2 regions of the Mycolicibacterium lutetiense genome follow, and region 1 is predicted to be linked to the other one. Evidence: riboswitches for the same ligand, from Rfam matches in the RefSeq annotation. Region 1 holds a riboswitch; the other holds the start of a gene.
What was found. A riboswitch is a leader RNA that binds a small molecule or an ion and turns the genes downstream of it on or off. The one in region 1 is predicted to bind cobalamin.
Positions count from the first base shown of each region.

Region 2: another riboswitch for cobalamin. It lies ahead of metE (5-methyltetrahydropteroyltriglutamate--homocysteine S-methyltransferase); the one in region 1 lies ahead of JOF57_RS28625 (ABC transporter substrate-binding protein).

Region 1 covers NZ_JAGIOP010000002.1:4,000,510-4,007,591, reverse strand. The annotation lists gene JOF57_RS28635 (ABC transporter ATP-binding protein) at 1-277, opposite strand, end outside; gene JOF57_RS28630 (FecCD family ABC transporter permease) at 274-1,290, opposite strand; gene JOF57_RS28625 (ABC transporter substrate-binding protein) at 1,290-2,261, opposite strand; cobalamin riboswitch at 2,302-2,427, opposite strand; gene rpsR (30S ribosomal protein S18) at 2,439-2,702, opposite strand; gene rpsN (30S ribosomal protein S14) at 2,702-3,007, opposite strand; gene rpmG (50S ribosomal protein L33) at 3,007-3,171, opposite strand; gene rpmB (50S ribosomal protein L28) at 3,171-3,407, opposite strand; gene mrf (ribosome hibernation factor-recruiting GTPase MRF) at 3,480-4,682, shown strand; gene JOF57_RS28595 (type B 50S ribosomal protein L31) at 4,679-4,927, shown strand; gene JOF57_RS28590 (MBL fold metallo-hydrolase) at 4,950-5,870, shown strand; gene JOF57_RS28585 (SLC13 family permease) at 5,912-7,082, shown strand, end outside.
Region 2 covers NZ_JAGIOP010000001.1:1,071,471-1,078,552, forward strand. The annotation lists gene JOF57_RS05230 (Rv2240c family protein) at 125-655, shown strand; gene JOF57_RS05235 (sensor domain-containing protein) at 742-1,404, shown strand; cobalamin riboswitch at 1,474-1,678, shown strand; gene metE (5-methyltetrahydropteroyltriglutamate--homocysteine S-methyltransferase) at 1,806-4,079, shown strand; gene JOF57_RS05245 (class I SAM-dependent methyltransferase) at 4,173-4,982, opposite strand; gene JOF57_RS05250 (PPE family protein) at 5,139-6,608, shown strand; gene scoE ((3R)-3-[(carboxymethyl)amino]fatty acid oxygenase/decarboxylase) at 6,689-7,082, shown strand, end outside.

The sequences.
Region 1 (7,082 bases):
GCTCGAAATCGCCTGCGGCTTCCTGCAATACCGCCGCGACGCGTCGCGCGGCCAATTTGCCGGGCAGCATCCAGACGTCGGCGCCGTCAACCAGCACCCGTCCCGCGCTCGGCCGCAGGGCCCGGTACAACGTCCGCAGCAGCGTCGTCTTGCCAGCCCCGTTGGGACCCACCACGGCCAGCATCTCACCGGGGGCGACCGACAACGAGACGTCGGCGATCAACGGTCTGCCGCGCACCGACACCGAAACCGCCTCGAACTCCACGCCTGCCGTCACACCCGGGCCTTTCGTCGCATCAGCCACAGGAAGAACGGCCCGCCGACGAGTGCGGTCAGGATCCCGACGGGCAGTTCCTCCGGCGCGGCCACGGTCCTGGCCACGATGTCGCACAGCACCAAAAATGCCGCCCCCAGCAGTGCGGCGGCCGGCAGTGCCCGGCGATGGTCGGCACCGACCAACAGACGCGTCACATGCGGCATGACCAGCCCGACAAACCCGATCGTCCCGCTGACCGCGACCATGGTTCCGACCATGAGCGCCACGACGAGAAACATTCCCGCCCTGAACCGGTGTACATCGAGCCCGAGCGAGGCGGCCGCCTCCTCACCGGTGTAGAGCAGATTCAGCGATCGGGTGACGGCCAGCAGCACGATCACGCCGAGGACCACCGCCAACGCGGGCACCCAGACCATGCGCCAGGTGGTGCCACCCAGGCCCCCGAGCATCCACCGCACAGCCGACTGCGCCTTGTGCGGATCGTCAGAGGTCACGATCATCAGACTTGCCAGCGCGGACAGCACCTCGGCCACCGCCACGCCGGCCAGAACCAGCCGTACGGTCGTCATCCGCCCGCCCGAGCGGGCCAGAAAGTAGACCGCGACGAGCGCGAGGAAGGCTCCGAGGAAAGCTGCCAACGGCAAGGTCAGTGCAGGTAGCACCCCGGCGCCGAACACCAGCATGGCGACGGCGCCGACCGAGGCTCCCGAGGAGACGCCCAGCAGCATGGGATCGGCGAGCGGATTACGCACCACGGCCTGCAGCGCCATGCCGCACGCTGCCAGCCCTGCCCCGACCACCGCCGCCAGCACGACCCGGGGCAGCCGGGCGTCGAGCACGATGGATTCCCTTACCGCAGGCCAACTCTGCTCGACGAGGCCCGGATGGACGGCGTGCACCACGATGGCCCACACCTGTCCCGGCGCGATGGACACCGAACCGACGGCAACGCCGGCAGTCATCGCCGTCAGCAACAGCGCGGCAAGCCCGGCGAGGACCAGCCGGTAGGGAATCACGAAAATCGGTCCGGGTGCAGCTGTCGGGCCAGGGCCTGCACCGCGCGGCCCACCCGCACCCCGACCACCACCGAAGACAACGGGAGCACCGCGAACCGCTGCTGAGCAACCGCCGGAACATGTTGCAGCAGCGGATGTTCGGTCAGAAAGCGTTTCTTGTCGGCAACCGGCTGATCGCCGTAGTCGTAGATCACGATGACCTCGGGCGCCCGCTCGGCGAACTGCTCGAACGATACGTCGCCCCACACCTTGGGCACGTCGGCGAACACGTTGACGCCGCCGGCCGCCTCGATCATCAGGTTGCCGATGCCCTTGCCGCCCGAGGTGAACACCGTCGCCTCACCGCTGTCATAGACCGCGACCCGCGCCGGCTGGACGTCACGCACCTTCGCCGCGGACTGCGCCAGCTCGTCGTGCAGCGTCTGGATCTGCCGCTCGGCCCGGTCGGTGACACCGAAGATCTTTCCGATACTGCGGATTTCGTCGTCCACGGTGGACATGGCGACGGGCCCGGACCGGCAGTCCTCGATATTGAGGTAGGTATTCACCCCGGCGTCGGTCAGCCGTTGCCGGGCGCGACCCTCCTTCTCGTCGAACGCACTGTCCCAGCCGCCGTAGACGAAATCGGGTTCGACAGCCAGCAGCGACTCGTAGGACGGGTACTCCTTGGCCAGTACCGGAACGCTGTCGTAGGCGGCCTGATATTCGGGCAGGATCCGGTCGTCGAGGAACGACGTGCCGACCATGGAATCCTGCAGGCCCAGCGCCAGCAGCGTCTCGATCGCATGCTGGTTGAGTGCGACCGCACGGGCCGGCGGTCGGCCATAGGTGGTGCTGACACCGCAATTGTCGACAGTGACCGGGAATCCCGGCGGAGCGTTGCCCGCAGTCTCAGGCGCTGCGGTCGAGGCGCACCCCGATACCAGTAGCGCCGACACCAGTCCGGTGATCAGCCAACGAGCACCCATGGGCGTACCCGTCCTCTCCGGGGAGATCCGCCCCAGTACGTGCGAGGTGGCGACTGCGGTGTTTGTCTGGCTCTCGACGGCCAACGGATGCTGGTCGATCGATCACAGTGGCGGGACCGCGCCGGATTCACACCGGCTTCCACGATCCGCAGTCGCCCTATCGCCTCGAATGGTAGGTCAAGCCGGGCCGACCACCGGCAGCAGCGCCATCTCCCTGGCGTTCTTGATCGCCGTGGCGACCTGGCGCTGTTGTTGCGGAGTGAGCCCGGTGATGCGCCGGGACCGGATCTTGCCCCGCTCACTGATGAAGGTGCGCAGCAGATGGACATCCTTGTAGTCGACCTCGGTCACGCCGAGGGCCTTCAGCTGATTGCGCCTGGGCTTCTTGACATCGGTGGCCGGAGGGCGCTTCCTGGTGTTCTTCCGGGAGTTCGCCGCCATCACCAACTCGACTTCCGCACGCCCGGCAGTTCACCGCGGTGCGCCATTTCGCGGACGCGGACCCGCGACAGCCCGAACTTCCGCAGATGGCCACGCGGCCGGCCGTCGACCGCGTCTCGATTGCGCAGCCGCACCGGGCTGGAATCACGCGGCAGCCGCTGCAGCGCCGTGACCGCTGCGGCTTTCTCCTCACGCGTGCCGGCCGGATTGCGGATGGCCTCTTTGAGCTCGGCCCGTCGTTCCGCATAGCGCTCCACGAGTTTCCGGCGCTGCTCGTTCTTGACGATCTTGGATCGCTTGGCCATCAGCGCTCCTCACGGAATTCGACGTGACGACGGGTGACCGGGTCGTACTTGCGCAGCACGATCCGGTCCGGGTCGTTGCGGCGGTTCTTGCGGGTGACGTACGTGTACCCGGTGCCCGCGGTCGACTTCAGCTTCACGATGGGCCGGATATCGGTGCTGGCCATCAGATCTTCTCCCCTGCGCTACGCAGCCGGGCCACCACGGCCTCGATGCCGTCACGGTCGATCACCTTGATTCCCTTGGCGCTGACCCGAAGCCGGACCCGGCGACCCTCGCCTGCCAGGTAGTAGGTCTTGGTCTGGATGTTGGGGTTCCAGCGGCGACGACTGCGCTTGTGCGAGTGCGACACCGTGTTGCCGAACCCGGGCGAGCGCCCGGTGACTTGGCAGTGGGCAGACATCGGTCTCCTTCGAATGGGGTAGCCTTACGATAATGATAATCATTTTCAATAACAACTTTCTCGGGAGGTGCGGTGCGAACCCCTGTGGTGCTGATCGCCGGTCAAGGTGACAGCAACGGCGTAGCGGACGAACTGGGCCGCAGGCCCGGAACCGTGCTGGTGCGCCATACCTTTGACGGCCACGTGGTGCTGCGGACCGTGGCCGACCGGAACGGGACATCCGAACTCGCTCTCGAGCTCGCCCACGGTTGCGTGTCCTGCACCGTCCGCGACGACCTGCTGATCCTGTTGCGGCGCCTACACCGGCGCGGCGACGTGGATCGCATCGTGGTGCAGTTGATGCCCTGGCTGGAGGCCGAGCCGGTGTGCTGGGCGATCAACACCATCCGGGTCCACGTCGGGCCCGGTTACCTCGACGGGCCTGCCGCTCGCGACGTCACCATCGAGGCGGTGATCGCGTGCCTGGACGCGGCGGTCTGGCTGCAACAGTCTGTCGGCGACGAGGAACTGCCCGACGGACGCACGGTCGCCCAGGTGGTCGTCGGTCAGGCCGAGTTCGCCGACATGCTGGTGCTCAACGAGCCCGAGGCCACCACCCTGGCAGTGCTGCGCCGGCTCGCGCCCCGCGCCCGCATCACCGTGGGCCCCGACCGCGTCGAGCTCGCCCTGGCGCATCTGGAGCCGAACAGCCGGCGCGGGCGCACGGCCACCCCGCACGATCCACTCCTGGCCGGTGAACCGCCGCTGGCGCCCGACGACGAGGTCATCATCATCGAATTCGCCGCGCGGCGGCCGTTTCACCCGCTGCGCCTGCACGACGCCGTCGACCTCCTGCTCGACGGGGTGGTGCGCACCCGCGGCCGGGCCTGGCTGGCCAACCGCCCGACCGACGTCATGTGGATCGAATCCGCGGGCGGCGGAATGCACTTCAGCAACGCCGGAAAGTGGTTATCGGCAATGGATTCCACCGAGCTGGCCTACACCGATCCGGAACGCGTGGCGATGGCCGCGATCGACTGGCATCACCAGTTCGGCGATCGTCACGTATCGCTGACGGTCCTGGCCTGCGGTGCCCGCCCCGGCGAGGTCATCGAAGCGCTGCGCGGCGCGCTGCTCACCGACGACGAGCTGGCCCGACCGGACCTGTGGGCCGATTACCCCGACCCGTTCGGGGACTGGCACCAAGAGCCCTGTCAGCCGGGAATTGACGAACCCGCCGCGTCCGTCCATCAGGAAATCCGTCAGGACATCCATCAGGAAGGGGAATCCCAATGAAGCCCGCAATCCATCCCGACTACCACCCCGTGGTGTTCCAGGACGCCTCTACCGGCACCAGATTCCTCACCCGGTCCACGGCAACCAGCGAACGCACCATCGAGTGGCCGACCCCGGACGGGATCCAGACCTACCCGCTGATCGCCGTCGACGTCACCAGCGATTCCCATCCGTTCTGGACCGGCACCGCACGGCACCTCGACTCGGCCGGGCAGGTGGAGAAGTTCCGCCGCCGCTACGGGTAGGTCCTGGTTCTAGGGTGGGACCATGCGGCTCAAGCCCGGCAGACCCGACCTGGCCCCCTATGCGCGGTTCTTCGACGCGCCGGCGGCCACACCGCAATCCCCGGTCACCGTCACCTGGGCCGGGGTCAGCACGCTGCTCGTGGACGACGGCACGTCGGCGATCCTGACCGACGGCTTCTTCTCCCGGCCCGCGCTGCCCCGCGTGGTCTTCCGCAAGCTGGCGCCGTCGCTGCCCCGCATCGACGGCTGCCTGTCCCGCCTCGGTATCGACAAGCTCGAAGCGGTGCTGCCGGTACACAGCCACTTCGATCACGCCATGGATTCGGCCGTGGTGGCCGAGCGCACCGGCGCCCGGTTGGTGGGCGGCACGTCGACCGCCCAGATCGGCGCCGGGGGCGGCCTGACTCCCGACCGGATCGTCACGGTCACCCCAGGCGAAGCCGTCACCCTCGGCGCGTACGACGTGACGCTCTTCGAGTCCGAACACTGCCCGCCGGACCGCTTTCCCGGCGTCATCACCGCGCCCGTCGTACCGCCGGCCAAGGTCGCGGCCTACAAGTGCGGCGAAGCCTGGTCGACGCTGGTACACCACCGGCCCAGCGACCGTCGCCTGCTGATCATCGGCAGCGCCGGCTCGGTGCCGGACGCCCTCGACGGGCAACGCGCCGAGGTGGTCTACCTCGGGATCGGCCAACTCGGCCTGCAATCCGAGCAGTATTTCGAGAGCTACTGGACCCACACCGTGCGTGCGGTCGGGGCGCGGCGGGTGGTGCTGATCCACTGGGACGACTTCTTCCGCCCGCTGCAAGAGCCGCTTCAAGCCCTGCCGTATGCCGGTGACGATCTGGACGTGTCGATGCGGGTCCTGACCCGCCTGGCCGACCAGGACGGGGTGCTTCTGCACCTGCCCACCGTGTGGGAACGGTCCGACCCCTGGCGCTGACCTTCGCGCTCGGCGCGCTGGCCGTGGTCCTGGCTTTCGCGATGGCGCGTCCCAACGGCTGGCCCGAAGCAGTCGCAGCGGTGCCCGCCGCCGGACTGCTCATCGCGTTCGGGGTGATCTCGGGGCCCGACGCGCTGACCGAGGTGAATCGTCTGCTGCCCGTGGTCGCCTTCCTGGCGGCCGTGCTGGTGCTGGCCCACCTGTGTGACGACGAAGGCCTCTTCCACGCCGCGGGCGCGCTGATGGCCCGGGCCAGCAGGGGTGATTCCCGGCGGTTGCTGACCCGGGTGTTCCTGATCGGGGCGACGACGACGGCGGTGCTGAGCCTGGACGCCACCGTCGTCCTGTTGACGCCGGTGGTACTGGCCACCGCCCGCACCTTGGCGATACCACCCCGGCCGCATGCCTATGCCAGCGCACATCTCGCCAACTCCGCGTCGCTGCTGTTTCCGGTGTCGAATCTGACGAACCTGTTGGCCTTCGCCGTGGCGGGGTTGTCCTTCATCCAGTTCAGTACGGTGATGGCGCTGCCCTGGCTGGCCGCCATCGGCGTCGAATTCGTCCTGCTGCGTTGGCTTTTCCGCCATGAGTTGAATCGCCCGGCGGCCGAGGTGACTCCGCCACCACCCGAAGTTCCGGTGTTCGTACTCGTGGTGTTGGGTTTGACGCTGGCGGGTTTCGTCGTCACGTCGGCCTTCGATGTATCGCCGGCCTGGGCAGCACTCGGCGGTGCGGTCGTGCTGGGCCTACGCAGTCTGGCCCAGCGCCGCAGCACGATTCGCGGCATCGCGCGCGCAGTCAATGTGCCGTTCCTGGCGTTCGTCGTGTGCCTGGGTGTCGTGGTGGACGCCGTCGTTCAGAACGGCCTCGGCGACGGCATGCGTGGGGTGCTCCCCCTCGGCGACTCGTTGCCCGCGCTGTTGGGCCTGGCGGCGATCGCGGCGGTGCTGGCCAACGTGGTCAACAACCTGCCCGCGGTGTTGGTTCTGCTGCCGTTGGTGGCCGGCGCCGGCCCGGCCACAGTGCTCGCCGTGCTGATCGGGGTCAACGTCGGCCCCAACCTGACCTACGTCGGCTCGCTGTCAAACCTGCTGTGGCGCAATGTGGTTCACCGTGAAGGCCTACCGGCGAAGTTCACCGAGTTCAGCAGGGTGGGACTGGTCACCGTGCCCGCGACGCTACTGGCCGCTGTACTCGGATTGTGGCTGAGCC
Region 2 (7,082 bases), on a different contig from region 1:
CGTCAACTATGACGCTTGACGTCGAACTGCTATCCGACTGACGGAGGAATCGTTGAGGTCGTCCCAGATGTATGAGCGAGGAATTGCATCGCTCCTCATTGCCTTCAGTGTTGGGTTCGCCGCCATGCCAACGGCACTCGCCGAACCCGGCGATGAGGCCGGCGTTGCGGGACCTGCGGCGCCCGGAGTGCCGGAACTGCCGCCCGTGGTGCCTGGGGTGCCTGGGGTGCCGGCCGCCGCTCCGGTGGCCGTGCCCGTCGCCGGTACGGATGACCCTGGCGTGCCGGCGGTTACGGCGTGCTCGAAGTTTGCCGATGCCCTCGATTCGGCATCGACGTTCTATGGCGATTTTGCGGATTCGATCGAAGGCGTGGAGCGTCCCGACTACGGGGATCCGACCGTCAGCACCACGAACACCAGCGGGCGGACCGCGCTGCGCGAAGCCGCCGCATCGGCGATGAATGCCGCTGGTACGCCGGGACTTCCACCCGACATTGCCAACCCGATGCGGTCCTGGTCGTTCGGCGCCACCAAGTTGCTGCTGAAGATGGGGCTGCGGACCGGGGGTCAGTCGCTCAACGACACGGCCACCCAGCTCAACAACGACGCCAACAACGCGCAGATGGCCTGTGCCACCGCGGGCACTCACGCCTGACCGTCCGGCGCTGGCCAGGTTCGAAACTCACCCACCCGAAGCGCGGTGAACCGTGCCTTCAGTAAAGGACTATCGTGATCCGGCTTGTGACCTCCTTGGTTGCGCTCGTGCTATTGGCAACCAGTTGTACGAGCAACGGCGACAAGGCCCAGGGTCCGCCGAAGGACGTGCCCAAATCGGCACTAGAAGGACTGCTGCTGAGCACCGACGAGGCCAACACCCTGATGGGGACCGAGGAGATGACGGCTCATCCGCCGGTCACCGAGATGAGTGATCACCGCAATCTGCTGCCCAACCTGAACTGCCTCGGTGCCTGGCAGGTCGACGAGTCCGCCATCTACGGGGAGCACTGGACCGCCATGCGCCAGGTGCTGCTGAGGGCGCCGGACAATGACAACTGGGACAACCTGCTGGTGCAGTCGGTGGTCATCTATCCATCCACTCAGGACGCCAACGACTTCCTCGATCAGTCGGCGGAGCGTTGGTCCAAGTGCACCAACCACCACGTGAACATCACCCTCAACGGTGAACCGCTGCCGAAGTGGACGAGTGGCGACCTGACCAGGACTGACTCCGAGCTCATCCTGCCGTTCACCCGGGTCAAGGGGGATCAGACCCGCGACTGCCAGCGTGCCCTGGCCGTCGCCGCGAACCTCGTCATGGACATCCAGGCGTGTAAGCCGGCGGGATCCTCGGTGACCCAGGCCGCTGATGTGGTGGAGAAGATCAAGGCCGCGATGCCACGGTGAGCGGTGCTGATCACCGGGTAGTCTGAGCCACGCAGCTGGTCTGTCGGCGCCGGGGTATGCGCGGTGCCGACATCGAACGTCGCATGCTGATCGAGATGCGACGTGAGAGGGAACCCGGTGAGAATCCGGGACTGTCCCGCAGCGGTATGCAGGAACGACCGCCGTCATCAGCACTGGCACGCAGGTAACTGCGGCTGGGAAGCGACGGCCAGTAGGTGCACGGTTTCCGTGCGTGCCTGTGAGTCCGAAGACCTGCCAGCTGTACCGGGCGCGCCGCGCCCGGTGGTTCATCGCCTCGCGGAATGGGCAGTGGCCGAAGGCAGGTCACTCGTGGCGGGTGGCTGCGTTCGGTTTGACGTCTCCTGGCGGTGGCCATCCCTCGCACGTTGAAGGACGTCGACATGAGCACAACCGCAACACCCTTCACCGCCACCATCCTCGGGTCGCCGCGGATCGGCCCCCACCGAGAACTCAAGCGCGCCGTCGAGAAGTACTGGGCCGGACGCATCGACCGCGCCGAACTCGAGTCCGTCGCCGCCACGTTGCGCCGCGACACCTGGGCATCGTTGGTCGCCGCCGGACTGGACTCGGTCCCGGTCAACACGTTCTCCTACTACGACCAGGTGCTCGACACTGCAGTTCTGGTCGGAGCCCTGCCGACCCGGGTCCACGGCATCGCCGACGATCTCGACCGATATTTCGCTGCCGCCCGCGGGAACGACGACATCGCTCCGCTGGAGATGACCAAGTGGTTCGACACCAACTACCACTACCTCGTGCCGGAATTTCGTCCCGACACGTCATTTTCGCTCAACCCGGCCAAGGTGCTGGGAGAACTGGAAGAGGCTCGCAGTCAAGGGATCCCGGCCCGGCCGGTGATTGTGGGACCGGTGACTTTCCTGGCGTTGTCGAAGGCAGTGGACGGTGCCGGCACGCCCATCGACCGGCTGGACGAACTCGTCGCTGTCTATGCCGAGCTGCTTGGACTGCTGGCTGACCACGGAGTCGAGTGGGTCCAGTTCGATGAGCCCGTGTTGGTGACCGACATCCTGGACAACGCTGCCGAACTCGCCGAGCGGACGTACTCCCGACTCGGTGCGCTGAACAAGCGGCCTTCGGTGTTTGTCGCGACGTACTTCGGCGAGCTGACCGACGCCCTGCCGGCGCTGGCGCGTGCTCCGATCGAGGCCATCGGTGTCGACCTGGTGGCCGGCTCTGCGGCGGTGCTGGCCGCGGTTCCCGAGCTGAAGGACAAGCTCGTCGTGGCCGGGGTGGTCGACGGCCGCAACATCTGGCGCACGGACCTGGAGAATGCGCTCGGCACCCTGGCCACACTGCAGGGGTCGGCGGGCGCCGTGGCCGTGTCTACGTCGTGCTCGACGCTGCATGTGCCGTACACCCTCGACGCAGAGTCGGATATCGATGGGGCGCTGCGCAGTTGGCTGGCCTTCGGTGTGGAAAAAGTTGACGAGGTGGTGGCCCTGGCGCGCGGTCTCGGACAGGGGCGGGACGCGATCTCGGCTGAGATCGCGGCATCCGACGCGGCCATCGCGTCGCGCAAGTCCGATCCACGGCTCAACAACGGCCAGGTGCGGGCACGGATCTCGGCGATCGTGGCCTCGGGCTCCACCCGTGGACCGGCCGACCAGCGCCGTACCGCACAGCAGGACCGGCTGAAGCTGCCGTCCCTGCCCACCACTACGATCGGGTCCTACCCACAAACCTCCGCCATTCGTATCGCCCGTGCGGACCTTCGGGCCGGGCATATCGATGCGGCCGAGTACGTGCGACGGATGAAGGCCGAGATCGCCGACGTCATCAAGCTGCAAGAAGAATTGGGCTTGGACGTCCTGGTACACGGTGAGCCGGAGCGCAACGACATGGTGCAGTACTTCGCCGAACAACTCGACGGATTCTTCGCCACCCAGAACGGCTGGGTGCAGTCGTACGGCAGCCGGTGCGTCCGCCCGCCGATCCTCTACGGGGACGTGGTCCGACCCGAGCAGATGACGGTCGATTGGATCACCTATGCCCAGTCGCTGACCGGCAAACCGGTCAAGGGGATGCTCACCGGCCCCGTCACCATCTTGGCCTGGTCCTTCGTCCGGGACGACCAGCCATTGGCCGACACCGCGTATCAGGTTGCCCTGGCCATCCGGGACGAAACTGTGGACCTGCAGTCGGCGGGCATCGCGATCATCCAGGTCGATGAACCCGCATTGCGCGAACTGCTGCCGCTGCGCACCAAAGACAAGGCGGCGTACCTACGCTGGGCCGTCGATGCGTTCCGGTTGTCCACCTCCGGTGTTGCGGACTCGACCCAGATCCACACGCACCTGTGCTACTCGGAGTTCGGTGAGGTGATCGGGGCGATCGCCGACCTGGACGCCGACGTGACCTCCATCGAGGCGGCCCGCTCCCACATGGAGGTGCTCGGTGATCTCAACGCGGCCGGCTTCTCCAACAGTGTCGGGCCAGGTGTCTATGACATCCACTCACCACGGGTTCCCGGCGTGGAGGAGATTGCCATATCGCTACGTGAAGCGCTCAGAGCGGTTCCCGCCGAACGGCTCTGGGTCAATCCCGACTGTGGCTTGAAGACCCGCACCACCGATGAGGTGACCGAGGCACTCAGGCACATGGTCAGCGCTGCCGCGGAAGTGCGCGCCGGATAGCGCCGTTCAGGTCGCCGGGCGTGGGTCTCATGCACGCGATGGGGTCGAACCCCGTGCATCAGACCCACGCTCGGCGGCCTACTGTCCAGTGCATCAGCCGAACTCGATGACGTTGGTCGGTGCGCGGAACCGCTCGAGTGAGCGGGATCGGTAGGCGAGTGCCGCGGCACGCGACAAGATCTTGCCCCGACCGGCCGGCATCTCAAGCTCATGTACCGCGATAACTCCTGGTATGGAACGCAACTCGTCGTACCGATCGGCGGTGAACGAGAACGGCATCGGCGGTGCGGTGTACTGCTTGCTGAGCTTGATGCCGCATCGCTGCGAGTACCAGCTCAGAAATCGCGGGACGCTGTCGAAGATCAGCTGTCCCCCGGGGAACCTGGCGGCACAGGCCGCGATGAGATCGAAGACCGAGCTTTCGTCGAGGTATTGGAACAATCCCTCGACGGTGATGAGTACTCCGTTGGTGGTGTCTACCTGATCCATCCAGGAGTGGTCGAGTGCGGACTGTGCCAGATGGCGCAGCCGGTCAGACGCCGGTAGTAGTTCCTGGCGTAGCTGTACGACCGGCTCCAGATCCACGGAGAGCCAGCTGATTTCACCGTTGTCGAGACGCCAGAAGCTGGTTTGCAGTCCCTCGGCGAGGGCCACCACCGTGGCGCGGGGGTGTGCCCGGAGGTACCGGTGAGCGGCGGTGTCGAATGCGACGGCCCGCAGGGCGGTGGCCTGGTGGGTCCGGCCGAAATGGTCGTAGTCATAGTCGAGGCTGTTGCGCAGGGTGATCGCCATCGGGTCCTCGATGATGCCGTCGGGCCGGGCCGCCTCGGTCGCTCTCTGGTGCAGTGTCAGTAGCGCGGTTTCTGAGATCGCGGTCAGGTGACGAGCGTCGATGACTGGCATGCGCCGACCGTACCTGCCGGTGGATTTGCGGCATACCCGTGCTGCGGTGTCGAGAGTCGTTGCCCCGGTTCACCGGTCACTACGAACATCCCGGGAACTTTCTGTGGGCCGTGACCGACTAGCTCGAGGACAAGGCTCATGTGAGGAGGTGATGGCGTGACCGCACCGCTGTGGTTTGCGGTGCCTCCAGAGGTGCATTCGGCTCTGCTGACCGCGGGGCCCGGTCCCGGATCCCTGCTTGCGGCGGCGGCTGAGTGGGACGCGCTGAGCATTCAATACAGTGCGGCAGCAGCCGAACTCACACAGATTCTGGCCGGGGTGCAGGCCTGCAGCTGGGAAGGACCGAGCGCCACGCAGTATGTGGCTGCCCACGGCCCCTACCTGGCGTGGCTGGAGCAGTCCTCCGCCGACAGTGCGCTCACCGCCGCGCAGCACGGGACCGTAGCGGCTGCGTACAGCACCGCTCTGGCGACCATGCCTACCCTGGCCGAACTCGCTGCCAACCACATCACTCACGGCGTGCTCACGGTCACCAACTTCTTCGGCCTGAACACCATACCGATCGCCATCAACGAAGCCGATTATGTGCGGATGTGGCTGCAGGCGGCCGAATCGATGGCCACCTACGAAGCGGTGGCGGCCGGCGCGTACTCGGCGGTTCCATCGACTCGGCCGGCGCCGTCGATCCTTGTGCCGGGAGGTGAAGCACGGAGCGATCAGCAGAACACGTCGGGCTCAATGTCGGGGGACCAGCCGCTGAACAACGTCTGGAAACTGATCTCGGATCTCATCTCGGGAGCCGGCAATCCCGAGCAGCTCCTTGAGACGTTTCAACAGTTCTTCGGGCAGTTGGGATTCAACCCGGCCGAGGCCGCCGTCCTCGCCATCATCGCCCTGGTGCTCTACGACATGCTCTGGTATCCCTACTACGCGTCGTACTCGCTACTGCTCCTGCCGTTCTTCGCGCCGGCGCTGAGTGCCCTCAGCGCGCTGGGTGCACTGACGCTGCTGCAGAACAAGGTTCCGGATCCGGGGCTGATGCCAGGGCCCGTCGATGTCGACGCCGGGCACAGGGCCGGCCGGTCGGCCGATGTCGGCGTGCCGTTGCCCCTGTCCGCGACCTCGACGGCGGTTCCGCAGACCGGTGCGGGGTCTGGTGTGCCCACCCCGAGCAGTCCGGGTACCGCGGGGGGTGCCGCAGGCCCATCCATGGTCGGCTACGCCGTGCCGGGATTGGATCCGCCGGCAGTGGCGGCAGGACCGAGGATCGGTGCGAAATCACCTGATGGCATGACGGACGTTCTCACCACCGTCGCGGCGGCCAGGGCGGCCGTCGGCGCCCGTCACCGTCGAAAACAGGCCGGTCGCAAGCGAGACCGTGCGCGGAGCTACCGCTACGAATTTCTGGACGCCACCGAGGCGGCGGACGTTCCCGACCCTGTCCGACCTTCGTCACCGTCATCCAGCGACCAGGGGGCAACAACCCTCGGCTTCTCCGGAGTCGTACCGGTCCCCACGAGCGCGTCGGCCGCAGGGATGGTCCAGCATGCGCGCGGCAGTGACGGAGAATCCGTCCCCATGCTTCCCGCCACCTGGATCGGTCATCCAGATGTCACCCGCGAATAGCGGGAACTTTCAACCGGTTTGATTCGACCAATCCGATAGTTGCACCGCCGGCGCTGCGCAGTGCCGAACGAGGAGAAAAGTTGACGCTGAATGTGAAAGGGGAGGGGCTCGGGGCGCAAGTCACGGGAATCGACCCCAAGAATCTCGACGACATCACCAGGGGCGAGATCCGGGAGATCGTCTATCAGAACAAGCTGGTGGTTCTGAAAGATGTTCATCCGACTCCCGAGGAATTCCTTCAACTGGGTCGCATCGTCGGCGATGTGGTCACGTACTACGAGCCGATCTATCACCACAAGGACCACCCAGAGATCTTTGTCTCCTCGACAGAGCAGGGGCACGGCGTCCCGAGGACCGGTGCGTTCTGGCACATCGACTACATGTTCATGCCCGAGCCGTTCGCATTCTCGATGGTGGTGCCACTGGCGGTGCCTGGGAGTGACCGTGGGACCTACTTCATCGACCTCAACAAGG